DNA from 3 places in the Lachnoclostridium phocaeense genome. Region 3 is predicted to be linked to each of the others. Evidence: predicted binding sites of a transcription regulator. Region 3 holds the regulator's gene; each other region holds the start of a gene.
What was found. The regulator NrdR, encoded in region 3, represses ribonucleotide reductase genes. The targets are predictions, from matches to a motif close to CACAANATNTTGTG.
Positions count from the first base shown of each region.

Region 1: Q5911_RS09780 (ribonucleoside triphosphate reductase) is a predicted target of NrdR. The motif match lies at 4,295-4,308, and genes of this name have one in related genera.
Region 2: nrdD (anaerobic ribonucleoside-triphosphate reductase) is a predicted target of NrdR. The motif match lies at 2,645-2,658, and genes of this name have one in related genera.

Region 1 is NZ_CAUGIN010000019.1:29,309-36,654, forward strand. It holds gene rpoN (RNA polymerase factor sigma-54) at 1-147, shown strand, start outside; gene Q5911_RS09770 (YitT family protein) at 149-808, opposite strand; gene Q5911_RS09775 (MerR family transcriptional regulator) at 920-1,744, shown strand; gene Q5911_RS09780 (ribonucleoside triphosphate reductase) at 1,816-4,194, opposite strand; gene Q5911_RS09785 (anaerobic ribonucleoside-triphosphate reductase activating protein) at 4,365-5,054, opposite strand; gene Q5911_RS09790 (Lrp/AsnC family transcriptional regulator) at 5,182-5,673, shown strand; gene Q5911_RS09795 (aminotransferase class I/II-fold pyridoxal phosphate-dependent enzyme) at 5,670-6,836, shown strand; gene Q5911_RS09800 (MFS transporter) at 6,939-7,346, opposite strand, start outside.
Region 2 is NZ_CAUGIN010000002.1:58,945-66,290, reverse strand. It holds gene Q5911_RS01220 (ABC transporter substrate-binding protein) at 1-842, shown strand, start outside; gene Q5911_RS01215 (ABC transporter permease) at 873-1,772, shown strand; gene Q5911_RS01210 (ABC transporter ATP-binding protein) at 1,747-2,520, shown strand; gene nrdD (anaerobic ribonucleoside-triphosphate reductase) at 2,741-4,873, shown strand; gene nrdG (anaerobic ribonucleoside-triphosphate reductase activating protein) at 4,878-5,366, shown strand; gene Q5911_RS01195 (deoxyuridine 5'-triphosphate nucleotidohydrolase) at 5,359-5,871, shown strand; gene Q5911_RS01190 (spore germination protein) at 5,877-7,238, opposite strand.
Region 3 is NZ_CAUGIN010000027.1:9,372-16,717, reverse strand. It holds partial or broken gene Q5911_RS11550 (MFS transporter) at 1-8, shown strand, start outside; gene ymfI (elongation factor P 5-aminopentanone reductase) at 147-893, shown strand; gene Q5911_RS11540 (isochorismatase family protein) at 937-1,476, opposite strand; gene xth (exodeoxyribonuclease III) at 1,506-2,258, opposite strand; gene truA (tRNA pseudouridine(38-40) synthase TruA) at 2,291-3,025, opposite strand; gene Q5911_RS11525 (threonine/serine ThrE exporter family protein) at 3,156-4,406, opposite strand; gene nrdR (transcriptional regulator NrdR) at 4,399-4,860, opposite strand; gene Q5911_RS11515 (PRC-barrel domain-containing protein) at 4,930-5,184, opposite strand; gene Q5911_RS11510 (ABC transporter permease) at 5,271-6,488, opposite strand; gene Q5911_RS11505 (ABC transporter ATP-binding protein) at 6,489-7,262, opposite strand.

The DNA of each region.
Region 1 (7,346 bases), on a different contig from region 3:
ATCGAACAGGAGCAGGCCCCTCTCAGCGACCAGAAACTGTCGGAGCTGCTGGCACAGGAAGGGATCCGGATTTCCAGAAGAGGCGTGGCAAAATACCGGATGGAACTGGGGATTGCCGATTCACGCCAGAGAAAGCTTCTTAAATAAATCAGATCCGGCCCCGGCTGCGCCGCTTACAGCGCATACCTTCCCATCTGCTTCTGGTCTGTTTCCCGAAATTCTGTATATAATCGATCAGAACCGAGGAAATGGTTACTGTTATGAGTGAAAATACAATGCGCGCAGCCGGAATGTAGGTCAGCGAAAGTCCCAGCACAAGCAGATCTGTAAAAAGGTAGCAGCGGGACAACTGCCAGTTCGTGACATGGGAGATGCAGAGCGCCAGGGCGTCATCTCCTCCACTGGAACCGCCCTGTCTCACGATCAGCCCCACTCCCACACCCACAAAAATACCGCCGCTCACAGCAGCCAGCAGCGGATAGGAAGAAAGATCCGGCAGCATCATGGGCAGGGACTCCCACAGTTTAAAAAACATCGAGACGCCTGCTGTAGACAGGATAGATATTTTTATAAATCCTGCCCCCAGGAACTTCAACGCCAGCAGGTAGCAGGAAATATCCAGTACAGGGGTAATGATGGCAGGCGAGATCCCCAGCCAGTGCTCGATCAGAAGCATCGTACCGATCACGCCGCCTTCCGTGATGCCCGCCTGCTGATGGATATTGTGTATGCCGAAGGAGCAGACAGCCGCTCCAAGCATGATCAAGGCAACCTTTCTCCACGACAGGCCTTCCGCAAGTTGATACATAAAAGTCGAGAAAGATTTTTTAAGCAAAATAAAACCTCCTTAGTGAATTGTTTTTTCTTATTTACATAGATATAATAAAGGCTATAGTAACTATAATGTCAAGAGGTAAATATGGATAATCTATTTTCTATCGGTGAACTGGCCGACTATCAGAACATCTCCAAACAGACCCTGATCTACTATGACAAGATCGGTCTGTTCCGCCCTGCCTGGGTTGATCCGGACAATGGATACCGCTATTACAGCGCCAAACAGATCGACTATCTGGACACCATTCTGATCATGAAAAAGGCTGGATTTTCACTCAATGAAATCCGGGAGCACATGCAGAACTACAATATTGACAGCAGTCTCTCCATTCTGGGAAAACAGATCTCTGTCATCAACCGCCAGATCCAGCAGCTCCAGCTCATCCAGAGCCGTCTGAGCCACCGCTGCAGGCAGATAGAAAAAGCCCGGATCTATATGGATACGGAGAGCGCTATTATGCTGGAGGAAGCTGAAGAGCGGTATATCCTCACCAGAAAAGTGGAGGAGCCATACAGTCTGCGTGAGATCAGCATAGCCGCCAAGCAGTGCTTTTCTTACGCCTTTGAAAAAAATCTCCCTGTGTTTTTCCAGTGCGGTGTCATCGTGCCGCTGGAGCGCATCCGGGCGGGACGTTTTGTGGAGGCTTCCGATGCTTTCCTGTCTGTGGAAAAGACAGAGCAGATGAATGAGCAGATCCGCCTGCTCCCCGCCGGGCAGTGCGTGTGCACCTACCACATAGGCAACTACCTGTCTATCGGCCAGTCCTACACAAAGCTTCTGGATTACTGTGAAGCCAACTCTCTCCAGATCATATCTGACTCCTACGAGTTCTGCATCAACGATCATATCACAACGGACGACGAGGACGAGTATATCACCAAGATCATGTTCTACATCCGCCGGTAACCGCATCTGCTGTTGCCGGCAAAAAATATCTCCGCAGACCGTACAGCCTGCGGAGTTTTTCTATCGCTTTTCTATCCTTCCGCATACTTCCTGATATTGGAAGCGTTGGTCAGCTTCTCCACCCCGTCTTTCTTGATCACCACCAGGGTCGGCGCTGACATGATCTTGTATTTCTGCGCCAGATCTTTATGTTTTTCCGCATCCACCACTTTGTACTCCATGTGGGCGTCCTCCAGCGCCTTCTTTGCGATGGCGCAGTTTGGACAGGTGCTGGTTGTGAAAAGCAGTTTCACCGGAGCTTCGACAACATCCACCGCTGCCGTTTTTTCCCCAATCCCGGTCTCCGCCGCCTCTGTCTGAAAGTGAGCATGGAAATGGGAGTGGCTCAGGTCGTAGACTTTTCTGTCCTTGAACTCCTGTGTCTTTCCGTCGTTCCAGTTCTGCACCGGGCGGTAGTAGCCTGTGATACGGCTGTACACTTCCGTCTTACCTCCGCACTCCGGACAGGTGTAGTGCTCCCCTGCAATGTAACCGTGGTCCTTGCAGATGGAATATGTCGGCGAGAGCGTGTAGTAGGGCAGCTTGTAGTTCTCCGCGATCTTGCGCACCAGGGCTGCCGCTGATTTCCAGGAAGGCAGCTTCTCCCCCAGGAACGCGTGAAATACGGTTCCCGACGTGTACAGTGTCTGCAGATCGTCCTGGATATCCAGAGCGTCAAAAATATCCTCTGTGTACCCCACCGGCAGATGGGAACTGTTTGTATAGTAGGGCGTTCCGTTTCCTTCCGCCGCTGTGATGATATCCGGGAACTGCTCCACATCGTGTTTTGCAAACCGGTAGGCAGTGGACTCCGCCGGGGTAGCCTCCAGATTGTACAGGTCGCCGTACTGCTCCTGGTAGCCGGAGAGCCGCTCCCGCATATGGTTCAGCACCCTCTTGGAAAATTCCTGGGTCTCCGGGTGGGTCATGTCTTTTTGTATCCATTTTGCGTTCAGTCCGGCCTCGTTCATTCCCACAAGTCCGATAGTGGAGAAGTGGTTCTCAAAGCTGCCCAGATATCTCTTTGTGTAGGGGTACAGCCCGCCCTCCAGAAGTTTTGTGATAACAGTCCGCTTCACATGAAGGGATCTGGCGGAGATGTCCATAAGCCGGTCCAGCCGCTCCATGAACTCTTCCTCATTCTCCGACTGGTAGGCAAGCCGGGGCATGTTGATGGTAACTACGCCCACAGAACCGGTACTCTCCCCGCTTCCAAAGAAGCCGCCGGACTTTTTCCGCAGTTCCCTAAGGTCCAGCCGGAGTCGGCAGCACATGCTGCGCACATCGCTGGGCTCCATGTCGCTGTTGATATAGTTGGAGAAATAGGGGGTTCCGTATTTGGACGTCATCTCAAAGAGAAGACGGTTGTTCTCTGTGTCTGACCAGTCAAAATCACTGGTGATGGAGTAGGTGGGGATGGGGTACTGGAAACCTCTTCCGTGAGCATCCCCCTCGATCATGATCTCGATAAACGCTTTGTTGATCATGTCCATCTCTTTTTTGCAGTCCCCGTAGGTGAAATCCATCTCCTTTCCCCCTACGATAGCCGGAAGGTTGGCCAGGTCATCGGGCACCGTCCAGTCCAGAGTGATGTTGGAGAAAGGCGCCTGGGTTCCCCAGCGGGAAGGTGTATTCACGCCGTAGATGAAGGACTCGATGCACTTCTTCACGCCCTCGTAGTCCAGGTGGTCTGCCCGCACAAAGGGCGCCAGGTATGTATCAAAGGAGGAGAAAGCCTGGGCTCCTGCCCACTCGTTCTGCATGATGCCAAGGAAGTTCACCATCTGGTTGCACAGCACGCTCAGATGCTTTGCCGGGGAGGAAGAGATCTTGCCCGGAATGCCTCCTAAGCCCTCCTGGATCAGCTGCTTTAATGACCAGCCCGCGCAGTAGCCTGTCAGCATGGAGAGGTCATGGATGTGGATGTCCGCGTTCCGGTGGGCCTGGCCGATCTCCTGGTCATAGATCTCCGAGAGCCAGTAGTTGGCTGTGATGGCTCCCGAGTTGCTTAAGATGAGACCTCCTACCGAGTAGGTGACAGTGGAGTTCTCTTTCACCCGCCAGTCATTGATATTGACATAGTTATCCACAATCTCTTTATAGTTCAGCATGGTGGAACCCAGATTGCGGATCTTCTCCCGGTTCTTCCGGTAGAGAATGTAGGCTTTGGCCACGTCCGCGTAGCCTGCCTGGACCAGCACCCGCTCCACACTGTCCTGGATCTGCTCCACCTGGATCAGATCATCTTTGATCTTCGGCTCAAAATCCGCCGTCACTTTCAGAGCCATCATGTCAATGATGGATGGGTGATACTGTTTCTGCTGTGCTTCAAAGGCTTTTGTGATGGCCGCGCTGATCTTGTCTATATGAAAATCCGCGATCTGCCCGTCCCTTTTTACTACCTGGTACATACGACAACCTCCCCTTTTTATCTTTCTTAATCTCACTGTATTTATTTTCGTCCCAGTTCCTATATCATATCACCCTGCCCTTGATGCAGTCAATAAAAATAACAATATATTGTGTGTTTATTTTTCCATCTCACACAACATATTGTTATTATGTATTCTTTACGTAATGATCACAATCCCCGGATCTGCGCGGTTTTCACGTACTTTTTCACGATCTCCAGAGCCTGTAAAAGGATCTTTTCATCGTAGGCGTGAAGGCCGGGGGCGATCACATGCCCCGAGTCCATGAACTGCTGGAGGAAATACTGATCCGCTCCCTCTATCCACCTGCCCATTTCCTCAAAATCTGCCTTCTGGTGAAACTCCCTCACCACAGTGGTGCGGAATTCATAGGGGATCTCCCCGCCCATGAGAAACCGGATACTCCGGTCAATGTTCCCCACATCATACGCCTCCGCTCCGATGGTACGTCCGTAATGCTCTGGTGAATTTTTCAGATCCATGGCCACATAGTCCAGAAGTCCCTTTTCCGCCAGACTCTCCAGCTTATCCGGCATACTTCCGTTAGTGTCCAGCTTCACACTGTACCCCAGCGAGCGCACCCCTCTTATAAAATCCTCCAGATCCGGCTGCAGCAGAGGTTCCCCGCCGCTGATGCACACCCCGTCCAGCAGCCCCTGCCTTTTTCTCAGAAACCGGAAGATTTCTTCCCCGGTTACAGTCACCTCAGGTTTTCCAGTCACCAGATCCGCGTTGTGGCAGAACGGACAACGGAAGTTGCAGCCGCCTGTAAAAATTGTACATGCCACCTTTCCCGGGTAGTCCAGAAGAGTCAGTTTCTGAATGCCGCAAATGACCATGATCTGTCGCCTCCTCATCTTATTTAAGACCTACTATAGCACAAATTTTTCAAATGAGGAATGACAAACCAAAAGAACTGTCTTATAATGGACCCTATATCATGAAATTAAAGAAGGAGGAAAACGAATGGATAAAATCAGAAAACAGATCCTGCTCACCCTTGAGACAAACAGCAGGATCGATCTGAAGGAGCTGGCTGTACTTCTCGGAACCGACGAAGTCACTATCGCAAACGAAGTGGCAGCCATGGAAAAAGAACATATTATATGCGGATATCACACGCTGATCGACTGGGACAAGGCAGGAGTGGAGCTTGTCAACGCCCTCATCGAAGTGCGTGTCACCCCGCAGAGGGATCAGGGATTTGACAAGATCGCCGAGCGCATCTACAACTATCCCGAGGTGTCCGCCACATATCTGATCTCCGGCGGCTATGACCTGCTTGTCACCATCGAAGGACGAACTCTGCAGGAAATTTCCCGCTTTGTCTCCAGCAAGTTGTCTCCTATCGACGAGGTGGTCAGCACAGCCACCTATTTTATTCTGAAAAAATATAAAGACCACGGAACAATCCTGGCCAATAAAACAAAAGGAGAAAGGATGCTGATTACACCATGACAAGAAACCCACTCTCAAAAAAAGCAGTCTCTCTGGCCCCCTCGGGCATCCGGAAATTCTTTGACATCGTAAGCGAGATGGAGGACGCCATCTCCCTGGGTGTGGGGGAACCGGATTTTGACACCCCCTGGCGTGTCCGCGAGGAAGGAATCTACTCTCTGGAGAGGGGCCGCACTTTCTATACATCCAACGCAGGTCTGAAGGAGCTGAAGATCGAGATCAGCCGCTACCTGGAACGGACCATCCACGTCACCTACAACCATGCCAGCGAAGTGCTGGTGACTGTAGGCGGCAGCGAGGCCATCGACCTGGCTTTCCGCGCTATGCTGGATTCCGGAGATGAAGTGCTCATCCCCCAGCCCAGCTATGTGTCCTACCTGCCCTGCGCCGTGCTGGCAGACGGCGTCCCGGTGACCATACCGCTGAAGCATGAAAATGCCTTCAGACTGACCCGAGAGGAACTGGAGGCCGCCATCACTCCCAGGACAAAGATCCTTGTGCTTCCGTTTCCAAATAATCCCACCGGGTCGGTCATGACAAGGGAAGATCTGGAACCCATCGCAGAGGTAGTCAAAGAACACGATCTCTACGTAGTCTCCGATGAGATTTACTCTGAGCTTACCTACAGCGGACAGCACTGCTCCATCGCTTCCCTTCCGGGCATGCGGGAGCGGACTCTTGTCATCAATGGTTTCTCCAAGGGCTTTGCCATGACAGGCTGGCGTCTGGGCTACGTCTGCGGACCTGCCCCCATTGTGGAACAGATGACAAAGATCCATCAGTACGCCATCATGTGCGCTCCCACCACAAGCCAGTATGCCGCTGTGGAGGCCCTTCGCAACTGCGGAAAAGACGTGGAGAACATGCGGGAGTCCTACAACCAGAGACGCCGGTTCCTTATGAACGAATTCCGGAAAATGGGCCTTCAGTGCTTTGAGCCCTTCGGCGCCTTCTACGCCTTCCCCTCCATCCGGGAGTTCGGCATGACTTCCGAGGAATTCGCCACCCGGCTCCTCCAGGAAGAGAAAGTAGCTGTGGTACCCGGGACGGCCTTTGGGGACTGCGGCGAAGGGTTCTTGCGTATCTCCTACGCCTACTCTCTTGAAGATTTAAAAGAAGCCATCGGACGACTGGAGAAGTTCGTCAGACGTCTGAGAGGATAAAATCATTTTTATAACATTTACAAGTAGAATTGTATAAAATCGCTCCATAAACAACGCAAGGCCAGCCTGTTACAGCCAGCCTTGAAAAAATATTTTATCCACTTATTTATTTCTGTTCTTTCTCACAGACATGCGGAACAGGATCAGGCCTGCCACAAACACCACCGCCAGCACAGACACGCCCAGGTTTGTGCTGCCTGTAAGCTGGGATACCACTCCCACAAGCGTAGTACCGATAAAGGACGCGCCCTTGCCGCAGATATCCAGAAGTCCGAAGTACTCCCCGGATTTCTCCGGCGGGATCAGCTTGGCAAAGTGAGATCTTGAGAGCGCCTGTATGCCTCCCTGAAACAGTCCCACGCAGACCGCCAGTATCCAGAACTGAAACTGGCTCTCCATAAACATGGCAAAGATGGCAATGCCGGTGTAAGCCAGGATACAGACAGTGATCAGATTGGCAGATGGATATTTCTTTGTCAGTTTTCCGAAGATGATGGCAGACGGGAAGGC
Region 2 (7,346 bases), on a different contig from region 3:
ACGAGGGCATCGTTGAGGGAGAAAATCTGACAGTAGAATACCAGAATGCAGCGGCTGACATGGGAACGGCAAGTCAGATCTCGGACGCCTTTGTATCTGACAAGGTGGATCTGATCTGTGCTATTGCAACCCCCACTGCCCAGAGCGCTTACAACGCAGCCATGGATACAGATATCCCGGTTGTTTACACAGCGGTGACAGATCCGGTAGCAGCAGAGCTGGCGGACGAGGATGGCAATCCGGTGGGGAATGTGACAGGAACCTCCGATGAACTTCCTATTAAGGAGCAGCTTGAAATGATCCGTCAGATGCTTCCGGAGGCTGAGACAGTGGGAATCATGTACACCACAAGTGAGGCAAATTCTATCTCTGCTCTGGAGACCTACAAGGAACTGGCGGGAGATTACGGTTTTGAGATCGTGGAGAGCGGCATCAGCTCCACGGCAGATATCTCCCTGGCAGCGGACGATCTTATCAGCAAGGTGGATTGTATCACCAATCTGACAGACAATACAGTGGTTGCCTCCCTGCCGACAATCCTTGAGAAGGCAAATGAGAAAGGCATCCCGGTATTCGGAAGCGAGATCGAGCAGGTAAGGATCGGCTGCCTGGCGGCGGAAGGCCTGGACTATGTGGCTCTTGGAGAGCAGACAGGTGAGATGGCGGCAAAGATCCTCAAAGGAGAAGAGCAGGCATCCGATATGGCTTATGAGACCATTACAGAGCCAGGCTTCTACGTAAATACAAAAGTGGCGGAAAATCTTGGCGTCACCGTGCCGGAAGAACTGGCACAAAACGCGGTGGAAAGCTTTGACGAGATCACAGAGTCATCCGCTGAATAGAGAATCAAAGCAGAAGGCGAGGCAGTTTTCATGGATTTTATCATAACAATACTGGAGCAGGGACTGATCTACGGGATCCTGGCCCTGGGTGTATACATCACATATAAAATACTGGATTTCCCGGATCTGACAGTGGACGGCAGCTTCCCGCTCGGGGGAGCTGTGACAGCCCTCCTTATCACAAACGGCATCAATCCCTATCTGAGCCTGCTGGCCTCCTTTGGAGCGGGGGCCCTGGCAGGGATCTGTACAGGGCTGATCCACGTAAAAGGGAAAGTAAGGGATCTGCTGTCCGGGATCATCATGATGACCGCACTGTGGACCATCAATCTGTATATAGCGGGCACATCCAACGTGCCGCTGTTCTCCCAGGACAGCATCTTTAAAAATGACTGGCTGGATGGGATCGTGCCGGAGGATCTCTCGGGTTATACCACATTGATCATTATCCTGATTCTGACAGTGATCGCCAAGGTGCTGCTGGATCTCTATCTGAAGACAAAATCCGGTTATCTGCTGCGGGCGGTGGGAGACAATCCGGTGCTTGTCACTTCCCTGGCAAAAGATCAGGGCAATGTGAAGATCGTGGGTCTTGCCATTGCCAACGGACTGGTGGCTCTGGCGGGAAGCGCTTTCTGCCAGGAGGAGCGGGTGTTTGAGATATCCATGGGAACGGGCGCCATCGTCATCGGACTTGCCAGCGTGATCATAGGAACCAGCCTTTTCAGAAAGATCACCATTATGCAGGCTACCACGGCGGTGCTCATCGGATCCGTGATCTACAAAGCCTGTGTGGCTGTGGCCATTCGCAATTTCCAGCCCCAGGCCATGAAGCTGATCACAGCGGTATTGTTCCTTGTTATTCTGATTATCAGCATGGAGAGAAGAAAGAAGGTGAAGACAGATGCTGGAACTGAAAGGAATTCATAAGTATTACAACCCCGGCACTGTCAATGAGATGTGCCTGTTTCAGAATTTTGATCTGAAAGTGGAGGACGGGGAGTTCGTGTCTGTAGTGGGCAGCAACGGCTCTGGAAAGACGTCCATGCTGAACATCATCTGCGGCAGTATCCCGGTGGAGGCCGGGAAAATATATATCAACGGCACGGACATTACAAAGGAGAAAGAGTTCCGGCGTAACCGCCGGATCGGACGTGTATACCAGAACCCTGCCATGGGCACCTGTCCCTCTATGACCATACTGGAGAACATGTCCCTGGCGGACAACAAGGGAAAGGTCTATGGCTTTGGCAGAGGGACCAGCAAAGCCAGGATCTCCTATTACCGGGAGAACCTCTCTCAGCTTGGGCTGGGACTGGAAGACAAACTGGACATCAAAGTAGGCTCCCTCTCCGGCGGGCAGCGGCAGGCCATGGCTCTTCTCATGTCAACCATGACGCCCATTGAATTTTTGATCCTGGATGAACATACAGCGGCCCTGGATCCAAAGACGGCGGAGCTGATCATGGAGTTGACAGATAAGATTGTGAAGGAAAAGAAGCTGACTACCATCATGGTTACCCATAATCTCAGGTACGCAACGGAGTACGGCGACAGACTCCTCATGATGCACCAGGGAGGTATCGTCCTGGACATGAAGGGGGAGGAGAAGCAGAAGGTTTCCGTGGATGAAATCCTGAAGCTGTTCAATGAGATCAGTATTGAGTGTGGAAATTGAAAAACAGTCTCATATAAGTATACAAAAATAAGAGCCTTCAGAGGCTCTTTTTTTGTGAAATATTTTCACGGTATTTCATTGACGGGGACAGATGCGGGATGGTAATATAGATAAGACATTTTTGCACAGCATATTGTGAAAATATAAAATACAAACACTAAATATAGCGCATGTGGGGATGCGCGAAAGATGGTGTGTCCATAAAGGAGAAACAGGTTTTATGAGAAAAGACAACGTGAAAGTAGTAAAAAAGGACGGTACAAAGGAATCCTTTAACGTCCAGAAAGTAGTGGTGGCAGTCAACAAATCTGCCTACCGCGCTCTCATTAAATTTACAGATGAGGAGCTGAAGTTCATCTGCCGGTTCGTGGAGGAGAAAGTGGATGATCTGGACATTACGGAAGTGCCCATATCCCAGATGCACAATGTGGTGGAGGGAGCCCTTGAGAAGGTGAATCCCGTGGTGGCAAAGAGCTACCGGGATTACAGGAACTACAAGCAGGATTTTGTCCAGATGCTGGATGACGTGTACAAGAAGAGCCAGTCCATCATGTATATCGGGGACAAGGAGAACAGCAACACGGACAGCGCCCTTGTATCCACAAAGAGGAGCCTTATTTTCAACGAGCTGAACAAGGAGCTGTACAAGAAATTTTTCCTGACCGTGGAGGAGATACAGGCCATCCGGGATGGCTACATCTACATCCACGACATGTCGGCCAGGAGAGATACCATGAATTGCTGCCTCTTTGACGTGAAGTCCGTGCTCACAGGGGGATTTGAGATGGGGAACCTGTGGTACAATGAACCAAAGACGCTGGACACAGCCTTTGACGTCATCGGGGACATTGTCCTGAGCGCGGCCAGCCAGCAGTACGGCGGTTTTACAGTGCCCAGTGTGGATGATATACTGGAGCCATTTGCCAGAAAATCCCACGAGAGACTTATCAAGAAATACAGAGATCTGGGTCTGGACGAGGAGACCGTGCAGAAGGTGGCCTGGGCAGATCTGGAAAAGGAGATGGAGCAGGGCTTCCAGGGATGGGAGTACAAGTTCAACTCCGTCTCCTCCAGCCGGGGAGACTATCCTTTTATCACTGTGACAGCGGGAACGGTTCCCAGTAAATACGGAAAACTTGTGACTATGAAGATGCTGGAAGTGCGGAAAAACGGACAGGGAAAAGAAGGACACAAAAAGCCTGTGCTCTTCCCCAAGATCGTGTTCCTCTACGACGAAAAACTCCACGGTCCCGGCGGGGAGATGGAGGATGTGTTCGAGGCGGGGATCGACTGCTCTGCAAAGACCATGTACCCGGATTGGCTTAGTCTTACCGGAGAAGGCTATGTGGCCAGCATGTACAAAAAGTATGGAAAAATTATCAGCCCCATGGGATGCCGGGCATTTCTGTCACCCTGGTATGAGCGCGGCGGCATGGAGCCGGCGGACGAGAAGGACGAACCGGTCTTTGTGGGAAGGTTCAATATCGGTGCCATCAGCCTTCATCTGCCGATGATTTACGCAAAGGCGAAGCAGGAGAGCCGGGATTTCCATGAGGTGCTGGACTACTATCTGAACCTGATTCGCCAGCTTCACCTGCGGACCTACGACTACCTTGGAGAGATGAAAGCCTCCACCAACCCTCTGGCCTACTGCGAGGGCGGTTTCTACGGCGGCCACCTGGGACTGTACGACAAGATCAAGCCGCTTCTTAAGTCGGCCACAGCCTCTTTTGGCATCACGGCACTGAATGAGCTGCAGCAGCTCCACAACAAGAAATCTCTTGTGGAGGACGGGCAGTTTGCCCTGGAGACACTCCAGTATATCAATGACAGGGTGAATGAGTTCAAGAAAGAGGACGGACGTCTCTACGCCATTTACGGGACACCGGCGGAGAACCTTTGCGGCGTGCAGGTGCAGCAGTTCCGGAAAAAATATGGTATCATAGAGAATGTATCGGACCGGGAGTACGTGAGCAACAGCTTCCACTGTCATGTCACCGAGGACATCACGCCTATCCAGAAGCAGGACCTGGAAGGAAGGTTCTGGGATTTAAGCAACGGCGGAAAGATCCAGTATGTGAAATACCCGGTCAATTATAATAAAGAAGCCATCCGTTCCCTGGTGCGCCGGGCCATGGCAAAAGGCTATTACGAGGGGGTCAATCTGTCTCTTGCCTACTGCGATGACTGCGGACACGAGGAGCTGTCCATGGATGTGTGCCCGGTGTGCGGAAGTACAAATCTGACAAAGATCGACCGCATGAACGGCTATCTGTCCTACTCCAGAGTCAAAGGGGATACAAGGCTCAATGAGGCCAAGATGGCGGAGATCGCAGAAAGGAAGAGCATGTAGGACAATGAGATACCACAATATTACGAAAGACGATATGCTCAACGGGGACGGCCTCCGGGTAGTGCTCTGGGTGGCCGGATGCTCCCACGCCTGCCCCGGATGCCACAACCCTGTTACCTGGGACCCGGCAGGAGGGCTTCCCTTTGAGGAGGAGGCCCGGCAGGAGATATTCCGGGAGCTTGACAAAGACTATGTCAGCGGCATCACCTTTTCCGGGGGAGATCCGCTCCACCCGGCCAATCTGGAGGGAGTGACAGCCCTTGCGGCGCAGATCCGGGAGAAATATCCGGACAAGACCATCTGGCTCTACACAGGAAGCACCTGGCAGGAAGTGAAAGACCTGGAAGTGATGCAGTATGTGGATGTGCTGGTAGACGGAGAATTTGAGGAAGAGAGAAAAGACACATCCCTGCCCTGGAGGGGCAGCGCCAACCAGCAGGTGATCGATGTGCCGGAAACAGTCAGGACAGGGAGGATGATTTTACATGGCTAAGAGGATTGCAAAATTTCACAAAGTAAGCTTTGAACAGTTCCAGGAAGGGTGGACAGATACATTCGGACCGGAAGATAAGAGCCGTATCCAGGAGATCTACGACGGCATCCGGCTGCCTGCCAGAGCCACAAAGGGCTCTGCAGGGTACGATTTTTTCGCACCTGCAGCCTTTACCCTTAAGCCGGGGGAGACGGTGAAGATCCCTACCGGCATCCGGGTGGAAATGGAGGAGGAGTGGGTGCTGAAATGCTACCCGAGAAGCGGCCTTGGTTTCAAGTACCGGCTGCAGCTCAACAACACGGTGGGTATCATAGACAGCGATTACTTCTACTCAGACAATGAGGGCCACATCTTTGCCAAGATCACCAACGACACCAACGAGGGTAAAACAGTGGAGATCCCGGCGGGGACAGGCTTCATGCAGGGGATCTTCGTGGAGTACGGCATCACGGTGGACGACCAGGCGGAGGGTATCCGCAATGGTGGATTTGGCAGCACGAATTAGTCTCGTCAGTTCAGCTTGATGTTCAGATAGCTCCGGCCGGAGAGGGTTTTGTTGAAGCAGATGCTGCAGATGATGATGACGCAGCCTGCGGCAAACCCGATCCAGTTGAAGAGAGCTGTCAGTATAAGGAGAAGAAGACGCATGAACTTTAGTGCATAACCCAGCTCAAAATTGGGCTGGGTATAATTGGCTACAGCCACAAATGCCATATACAGCATGACCTCTGAGTTGAACCAGCCGGACTGAACAGAAAATTCTCCCATGACAATACCGGCGATGACACTTAAGGGGGTGCTAAGCATACTGGGCGTATTCAGCGCCGCCAGGCGCAGGCCGTCGATGGCCATTTCCAGCAGGAGAAACTGGAGCACAAGGGGGATGTTGACCGTGTCCCGCAGAGCCACAAACCGGAACATATCCGGCAGCCATTCCAGGTTCTGCATAAAAAGCAGAAACACTGGCGTGAGAAACACGGTCAGAAACGTGATGAGGCTCCTGGAAAGCTTCAGATAAATCTGGGTCAGAGTCGGGAAATAGTAGTCGTTCGCCTCCTCGATGATATCCAGGATGGAAGTGGGCAGGATCATGGCGGAGGGGGAATTATCCACAAGGATCACCACTTTTCCCTCCAGAAGGCAGGCTGCCGCCGTGTCCGGACGCTCTGTGAACTTGAACTTTGGAAAGGGATTGAACCACTTCCTTTTAAAAAGCTGCTCAGCCAGGCTCTGCTGGTTCATGCGCAGGTCTCCTGTGCGGATGGACCGGAGCCTGTTTTCTGCGTTTTTAAGGAGAGCTTTGTCGGCCCGGTCTGACATATAGCACAGGGCCACGTCCGTCCGGGAACTGTCTCCGATCTCCATCATCTGCATGACAAGGTGCGGGTCACGGATCCTTCTGCGGATCAGGGCTGTGTTGAAGACGATGGTCTCCACGAACCCGTCCCTGGAACCCCGGAGGGATTTATCCTTTTCCGGCTCCCCCACGCTTCTGGCGGGGTAGGTGCGGCAGTCGATGACGATGCAGGTTTCATAGCCATCTATGAAAAGGCAGGTTGTGCCGGAGAGAAGGTTCCGCAGGACCTGGTCGAAATCGCTGATGGTGTCCACCTCCACATAAGGCAGGCACTGCCGGGCAAATCCGGTGGCGCTTGCCGGCATGTCTTCCTTTCTGACCTTCAGAAAAGAGTCCATGACCTTCAGCATGATCTCATCTTTCATAAAACCGTCTATAAAGAAAAAAGATGCTTCCCGTTCTCCTATCATAATATCCCGCTCTATAAGATCAAAACTTTCTTTCACAGGCAGGACCTGGTTCATGTATGCCACATTTTCTTTGACTGATGCGGTCACAATTCTTGTATCCGGCATAAATTTATTCCTCCATATCCACGCTTATACAGTACTTTTCGATAAAAATAATCTGCCCGGAATGGTGCGAAATATGCATGGGAAGTCAAAAGGCTTTGCCTTACTATA
Region 3 (7,346 bases):
TCTGTTGAAAAAACTGAAGAAGGACATACTTTTATCGTATTTTCTGTGGATAATACAGAAACGGTAAACAAATTGACCGTGGACATGCTGGACACCGGACCGGACTCTGCTGTAAAATAGAGCAAAAGGGAAAAAGGAGAATGTTCATGTCCGCAAAACCGTCTGCAAAATACGCACTTATCACAGGAGCCTCCAGGGGCATTGGCCGGGCCTGCGCCCTTCGATTTGCCCGGGAGGGGTGGCACGTCTTTCTCAACTGCCGCTCATCCCTGGATGAGCTGTCAGAAGTACAGGGAGAAATCAACAGCCATTTCCCCGGACACTGTACCCTGGTTCCGGGAGACGTAGGCAGCCCGGCGGATGTCCGGCAGATATTTGAGAAAATTTATCAGATCTGTCCCTGCCTGGACGTGCTTGTCAACAATGCAGGCATCGCCCATATGGGACTGCTCACTGACATGACAGACAGCGAGTGGCAAAGACTTCTTGACACCAATCTGTCCTCCGTCTTCTACTGCTGCCGCAGCGCCATCCCGCCTATGGTGACCCGGAAACAGGGAAGGATTATCAGCATCTCCTCTATGTGGGGAACCGTGGGGGCATCCTGCGAGGCCGCCTACTCGGCCGCCAAGTCCGGCATCCACGGACTGACCAGGGCGCTGGCCAAAGAGCTGGCTCCAAGCGGCATCCAGGTCAACGCCATCGCCTGCGGCGTCATCGACACAGCCATGAACGGCTGGCTTTCTCCCGAAGAGAATCAGGAGCTGAAAGAGGAGATTCCCGCCGGCCGTTTTGGAACGCCGGAGGAAGTGGCGGATCTCGTGTGGCAGATCTCCCATGCTCCCCACTATATGACCGGACAGATCATAGGAATAGACGGAGGGTATATCTGATCTGCCTCAGATCAGATATACCTTCCATTTACGTCTGTGCTTCTTATTTTACAAGCCTCTGGATCTTCTTGCTCTCGTCTGTCCCGGCTTTTTCAAGCAGCTCAAAGAGCAGGGCCTCGTATGTCGTGAGGATGGCTCCCTCCTGCTGTGCTCTTATGAAAGCTGTTTCGCAGTCTGCTCTTCTGCGGCTGGAGACACAGTCTGTCACAAGAACAGGCACATAGCCTGCCTCCTTCAGATCGATCAATGTCTGCAGCACACAGATGTGGGCTTCCACACCGCACAGGATGATATATTTTTTCTCCTGTATCTGCGGACAGCTTCTGATCACATCCTCAAAGGCACTAAAGCGGATTTTTTCTACGAACTCTTCTGTCCCCGCAGCCCGGGTCAGTTCTTTCACTGTACTTCCCAGCCCCTTTGTGTACTGCTGGGTAAGCACCATGGGAATGCCCAATGTGCGCAGCCCCGCCAGCAGGATAGAAGAATTCTCAGTGAGAGCTTCCTTTCTGTCCATGGCAGGCATCAGTTTCTCCTGGTAATCAATGACAATGGCTGCCGTGTGTTCTCTTTCGATCCTCATAAATGCGCCCTCCCCTTTCTTTTATCCTGTTATTTGAGATCCAGCTCCACCGGACAGTGGTCAGATCCCATCACATCTGTCAGTATTTTCGCATCCTCCAGCCTGTCCTCCAGGCATTTGGACACACAGAAATAGTCAATACGCCACCCTGCATTCTTCTCTCTGGCTTTAAACCGGTAGGACCACCAGGAATAGATCCCTTCCCTGTCAGGGTAGAAATAGCGGAAGGTATCAATGAACCCGGCCTCCAAGAGCTCTGTAAATTTCTGCCTCTCCTCGTCTGTAAAGCCCGCGTTCTTCCTGTTTGTCTTCGGATTTTTCAGGTCAATCTCCCTGTGGGCCACGTTCAGGTCCCCGCAGAAGATCACCGGCTTTTTTTCCTCCAGCTTCTTAAGGTAAGCCAGGAAATCTGCCTCCCACTGCATCCTGTAGGGAAGCCTTGCCAGTTCATTCTGGGAGTTGGGGGTGTACACGGTGACAAAATAAAACTCCGGGTACTCCAGGGTAATGACCCTGCCCTCCTGGTCATGCTCCTCCATGCCGATGCCGCAGGATACAGACAACGGCTCTTCCTTCGTAAACACAGCCGTGCCGGAGTATCCTTTCTTCACAGCATAGTTCCAGTACTGATGATAACCCGGGGTCTCCAGGTCAATCTGTCCCTCCTGCAGCTTGGTCTCCTGGATACAGAAAATATCCGCATCCGCCTCCCTGAAAAAGTCTGTAAACCCCTTCTGCACACAGGCCCGCAGGCCGTTCACATTCCAAGAGATCAATTTCATAGTCTAGTTTCTCCTTGTTATCTATTTGCCATCTAATAATATACTTTTCTCAAAAACAGGCCTCTGGCCGGAGCGAGAAATCCCGCCAGGCTGCGGTCCTCCGCCGCTATGACCACCGGGAGCTTGCTGGCATCCCGCCGGCCTGTCCCGATCTCGATCAGTGTCCCTGTCAGGATGCGGACCATGTGGTAGAGGAAGCCCGACCCGTAGTAGGTGATCCTCACCTTCTCCCCGGAGCGCACGATCTTGATATTGTAGATCCTGCGGACTGTATCGTTGGTTTCTTTGTTGTCCGTAAAGCTGGCAAAATTCTTGACGCCGATGAGATATTTCACAGCATCCCGCATGGCTTCTATATCCAGTTTCTCCGGATAATGGTAGCAGTATCTCCTGGAAAACACATCCGGCTTTTCCCGACAGTCTATATAGTATTCGTATTTCTTCCCCTTGGCGCTTTTTCTCGCATGGAAGTTGTTCTTTACAAGTTCCACTTTTAGAACGCGGATATCTTCCGGAAGATAGCGGTTCAGAGCAGCTTTCAGCTCCGCCGGGTCGTAGAGACCGGACAGCTTCACGCTGGCCACCTGTCCCCTGGCATGGACACCGCTGTCCGTCCTGCCTGAGCCGTCCACCTGCACCCGGTATCCCACGATCCTCCCCAGGCTCCACTCTATGATATACTGTATCGTATTGTCCGTTGTCGCCTGCCGCTGCCATCCCTGATAGCGGCTGCCGTCATAGGCAATGGTCAATTTATAGTTTTTCATACACACACACCCGATCTATCTGTAAATCTGAAAAAAACAAATTTTGCATATCAAAAAAGAAGAAGCTGTATATGCTTCCTCTTTTATCATAGCACTTTCCAATAGGATGCGCAATTTATTTCTCACCGGGCTAGATGATATTTTCTCCCCGGAATCCCTCCCGCTTCACCGCATAGAGGACACACCGGGACACTACATCCACGATCAGGAAGCCCAGAGCGATACCGAGGCACGTCTCCAGAAGCACGCCGGTCTCCTGCCCCGCCATGGCTCTGTCCCCACTCACCCAGCCGTACATCATATAGTAGAGATTAGGTCCGGGGATCAGCGGAAAGGCCGATGCTGTCAGGAATATCGTGGCAGGCGCCTTGTTGACCCTGGCCATAATAAAGGCAAATGCCGCTACAAAGACAGCTCCCGCCATGGTAGCCACGAAGTTGCTGGGCCAGAATGCATATACCAGGCAGTAGATGGCCCAGGTGAAAAAGGCCCCGATTCCGGAGAAGAGCACCTGCTTTCCCTGGATCTTAAACCACATGGCAAATCCCACACAGGCCACCGTGCAGGACGCGAGCTGGATGGGCACGCTGTGGTTCAGCGTGAATCCGTCGTAGGCTCCTTCTCCGAGAAGCTGCATGGCAATGGCGATGCCAAAGGCAATACCTGCCGCTCCCAGGACAGAGTTCATGATATTGATAAGTCCGGAGAGGAAATCTCTCTGCAGGATTTCCCGTATCCCGTTGGTGGTGCTCAGGGCACTGATGAGCAGCATGACGATACCTATCATGATCCTGTCCGGATGGGTCCCGATGCCCAGGAAATCCATGCCGATGATGACCGTCTCTGACAGAAAGGCAAGGATAAGATTGTAGATGAGGAGATTATCCTCCCTCTTCCCAAGCCAGTCACCCACAAACATGATCATCAGGGACACAAGTACTGCCACCACGGCATCTGTCAGCCCGCAGCCGAAGAAGACAGCAAACCCGGTCCCTCCCATGACACCCGCCAGATAGGTGACCCACAGGGGCTGCTGCTTCCGGGCCATGACCTCCAGATACCTCCTGTGCAGCTCCCGGGCATCCGGCGTGTGGGCGCACACATATCTGGCCAGATTATTCATATAATCCAGCCGGTCATAGTTGATGCCTGTGGACTCGATATGCCGGATCTGAGTCAGGATCTCTCCCTCCGGCGTCTCCACCGTGATCTGGATATTGCTGGGTATGACGAACACGTCATAGCGCTTGAATCCGTAGCTCTTACACATCCGGTACATGGTGTCGTCCAGCCTGAAATTTTCCGCCCCGCTGCAGAGCATGGCTTCGCCAATATCGAGTATTCCTTCCAAAATACGCTGATAGTCCATTGTCTTATGCATTTCCCCTGTCCAGTATTTTCTTTATCTCGTCCATAAAGGTGTTTACATCCTTAAATTCCCTGTACACGGATGCGAATCGGACGTAGGCCACCTCATCCAGCCTTTTCAGCTCATCCATGACGATCTCACCGATCGTGCTGCTGGGGATTTCCTTTTCCTCCAGGCTGAATATCTTTGTCTCTACTCTGTCGATACACTTCTGTATCTCAGCCGCGGACACAGGTCTTTTGTAGCACGCCCGCAGGATGCCCGTCTCTATCTTTCCGCGGTTGTACTGTTCTCTGTTGTTGTCCTTCTTTATGATGATCAGCGGGATAGTCTCTACCTTTTCATAGGTGGTAAACCGCTTTCCGCAGACATCGCAGGAGCGCCTTCTGCGGATGGAATTACCGTCATCTGCCGGTCTGGAGTCGATGACTCTTGTGTCCGGATGGTTGCAATATGGGCATTTCATCTTGGTCCTCCGTCCTTTCTTCACATATTAAGACAAGTATATATCCCGCTGGCCGGAATTGTCAATTTATTACTTTTTCCTGTGTCCTTTTTCTTCGTGTACCTCTACCAGGATGATATCCGGACCGATTTTCCGGATACACGCAAAGGGAATGACGTACTCACCGGCATCCCCGAACCAGCCGCACAGGAACCCTCCCCTGGGCACGATCACCGACTCGATACAGCCTGTACATTCATCAAATACCAGGTCTGCCACATAGCCCAGCTTCCGGCAGTCGCAGGCATTGATCACTTCCTTCTGCTGAAAATCACAGAGCCTCATGCTGTCACCTCCCCTTTCATCTTATGCAGACGGAAGGAGGTCCGTGACGGCACGAGGCCCTTTCCACTTTCGCTTTCTGTTCTGTTTTACAGCGCCATGACCTTCTCGTTATTGAAGGCTCTGGCAATGAGCACTGTCAGGATGCCTCCCAGCGCCAGGGTCTCTACAAGGGTGACCAGGTACTGGGATATGGTCAGGTCATGACTCAGGATAGCCTGGAGGGCAATGGCACTGTTATAGAATGGAATATAGTAATCCCATGGGCTTCCGTCTCCCATGCGGAACATCGTCAGGAGCCCCGCTACCAGCACGACCATATACACAGGCATGATATAGCTGCTAGCTTCCTTGGTGGTCTTCGCAAAGACGGAGATCAGCGCCACCACGGCGGAGTACAGGAAGGAGAGCGCCACGAGAAGCAGCCCCAGCATCACGATCTGGTCCGCCTTCAGGCTCAGGTTCAGCGCCTCGTCCATGCCTGTCATGGAGTCCATCATAAAGGGCGTACATACGACCATGCCGGCCACATAGATGATGGAGGAAATGCCTGACACCACCATCAGCGCAAACACCTTTCCAAGCACGATGGCGGACCGTTTCACCGGCGCCACGAGAAGACTGGCCATAGTGCCACGCTCCTTTTCTCCCGCGATCATATCCGTGCCTATCCCCATGGCTCCGGCAAAGAGGAGGATCGTGATAAAGTAGGGGAGCATCATGCCCAGCGCCTGACCGCTGGCCTTCTCATCGTCCTGGATCACCATCTCGTCATTGTCAGAATTGACCGTAAATACCGTGATGGCATCCGGGTTGCCCACCCGCCCTGCCAGCAGGGTCTGGCGGTAGGATTCCAGCATGCCCACGGAGATTTCCTGGTATGCCTGGGACGAATAATTCTCAGAGGGATTGTAGTAGGTCTTGACCTGCGGAACCTGGTCCCCCTCCTGGAATCCGGTAACCAGTTCGTCGAAGTCCGCAGGGAACTCTATGAGCAGGTCCGCCTCCCCGTTCAGGATCTGGTCCTCTGCCTTTGTCCTGTCACTGTCAGAGGCCACGGTCCTGACGTCATACTCCATTCCCGCTGACTCGAGAAAGGCCTCAAAGCTGTCCGGCTCGTTCTGCATCCAGACAATAGGTGTATGCTCTTCTATATCTGACTGCATCTGTCCTGCCAGGCTGTTTATGATCGTGAGCAGGACCACCATGATGATGACCGGGAGAAGGAAGACGGAGAAGACCATCTTTTTATCCCTCAGTATCCTGGACATCTCTTTTCCGAATATCTGTCTGATGCCGTTTAACATTTACAGTTCCCCCTTTCTGGCCGAGTAGAGCTGGAAGAACGCGTCCTCCAAGTCGTTTGTGCATGTCTGTGCGAGCAGCTCATCCAGAGTGCCCTCCGCCACCTTCTGTCCGTCAATGATGATGCCGATACGGTCGCAGAGCTTCTGGGCCTCGGACATGATATGGGTGGAGACAATGACCAGCTTTCCCTCATCCCGCAGCTTCTTCAGATAGTCTGTCACACTCCTCGCAGTGATGATATCCAGCCCGTTGGTGGGCTCGTCAAAGATAACGATATCCGGGTCATGTACAAGGCTGACCGCGATGGCCGCCTTCTGCTTCATGCCAGTGGACAGCTCCCGTATCTTCTTGTGGGCGAACTCACTGATGCCAAAATAGTCAAACAGCTCCTCCCTGCGCCTCCGCAGCACATCCTCCGGCACTCCGTGAAGGCGGCCAAAGAAGCGGAACATATAGTCCGGGTCAAACTGGTCATCCAGCTTGATGTCACTTGTGAGAAACCCGATGCAGTTCCGCACTTCTTCAGGCTCCCTCTGCACCTCGTGCCCATCCACGTAAATCTCTCCGCCGGTAGGCCTGATGATCGTGGAAACACAGCGCAGGGTCGTTGTCTTGCCCGCTCCATTGGGACCTAAAAGTCCATAGATTTCACCTTTTTTCGCTGTCAGGCTCAGGTGGTCCACAGCCGTCTTCTTCGGATTTTTCGTGTGGGACTCAGCCATCTGTTTTTTGTTCAGTCTGTACACCTTGGTCAGGTCTCTGATCTCGATCATAGCCTCTGCTTCCTTTCTCCCCTCATGGGATGGTCTATTTTGTTCTCTCAGACGTCTGTACTATTACTTTAGTACAATAATATA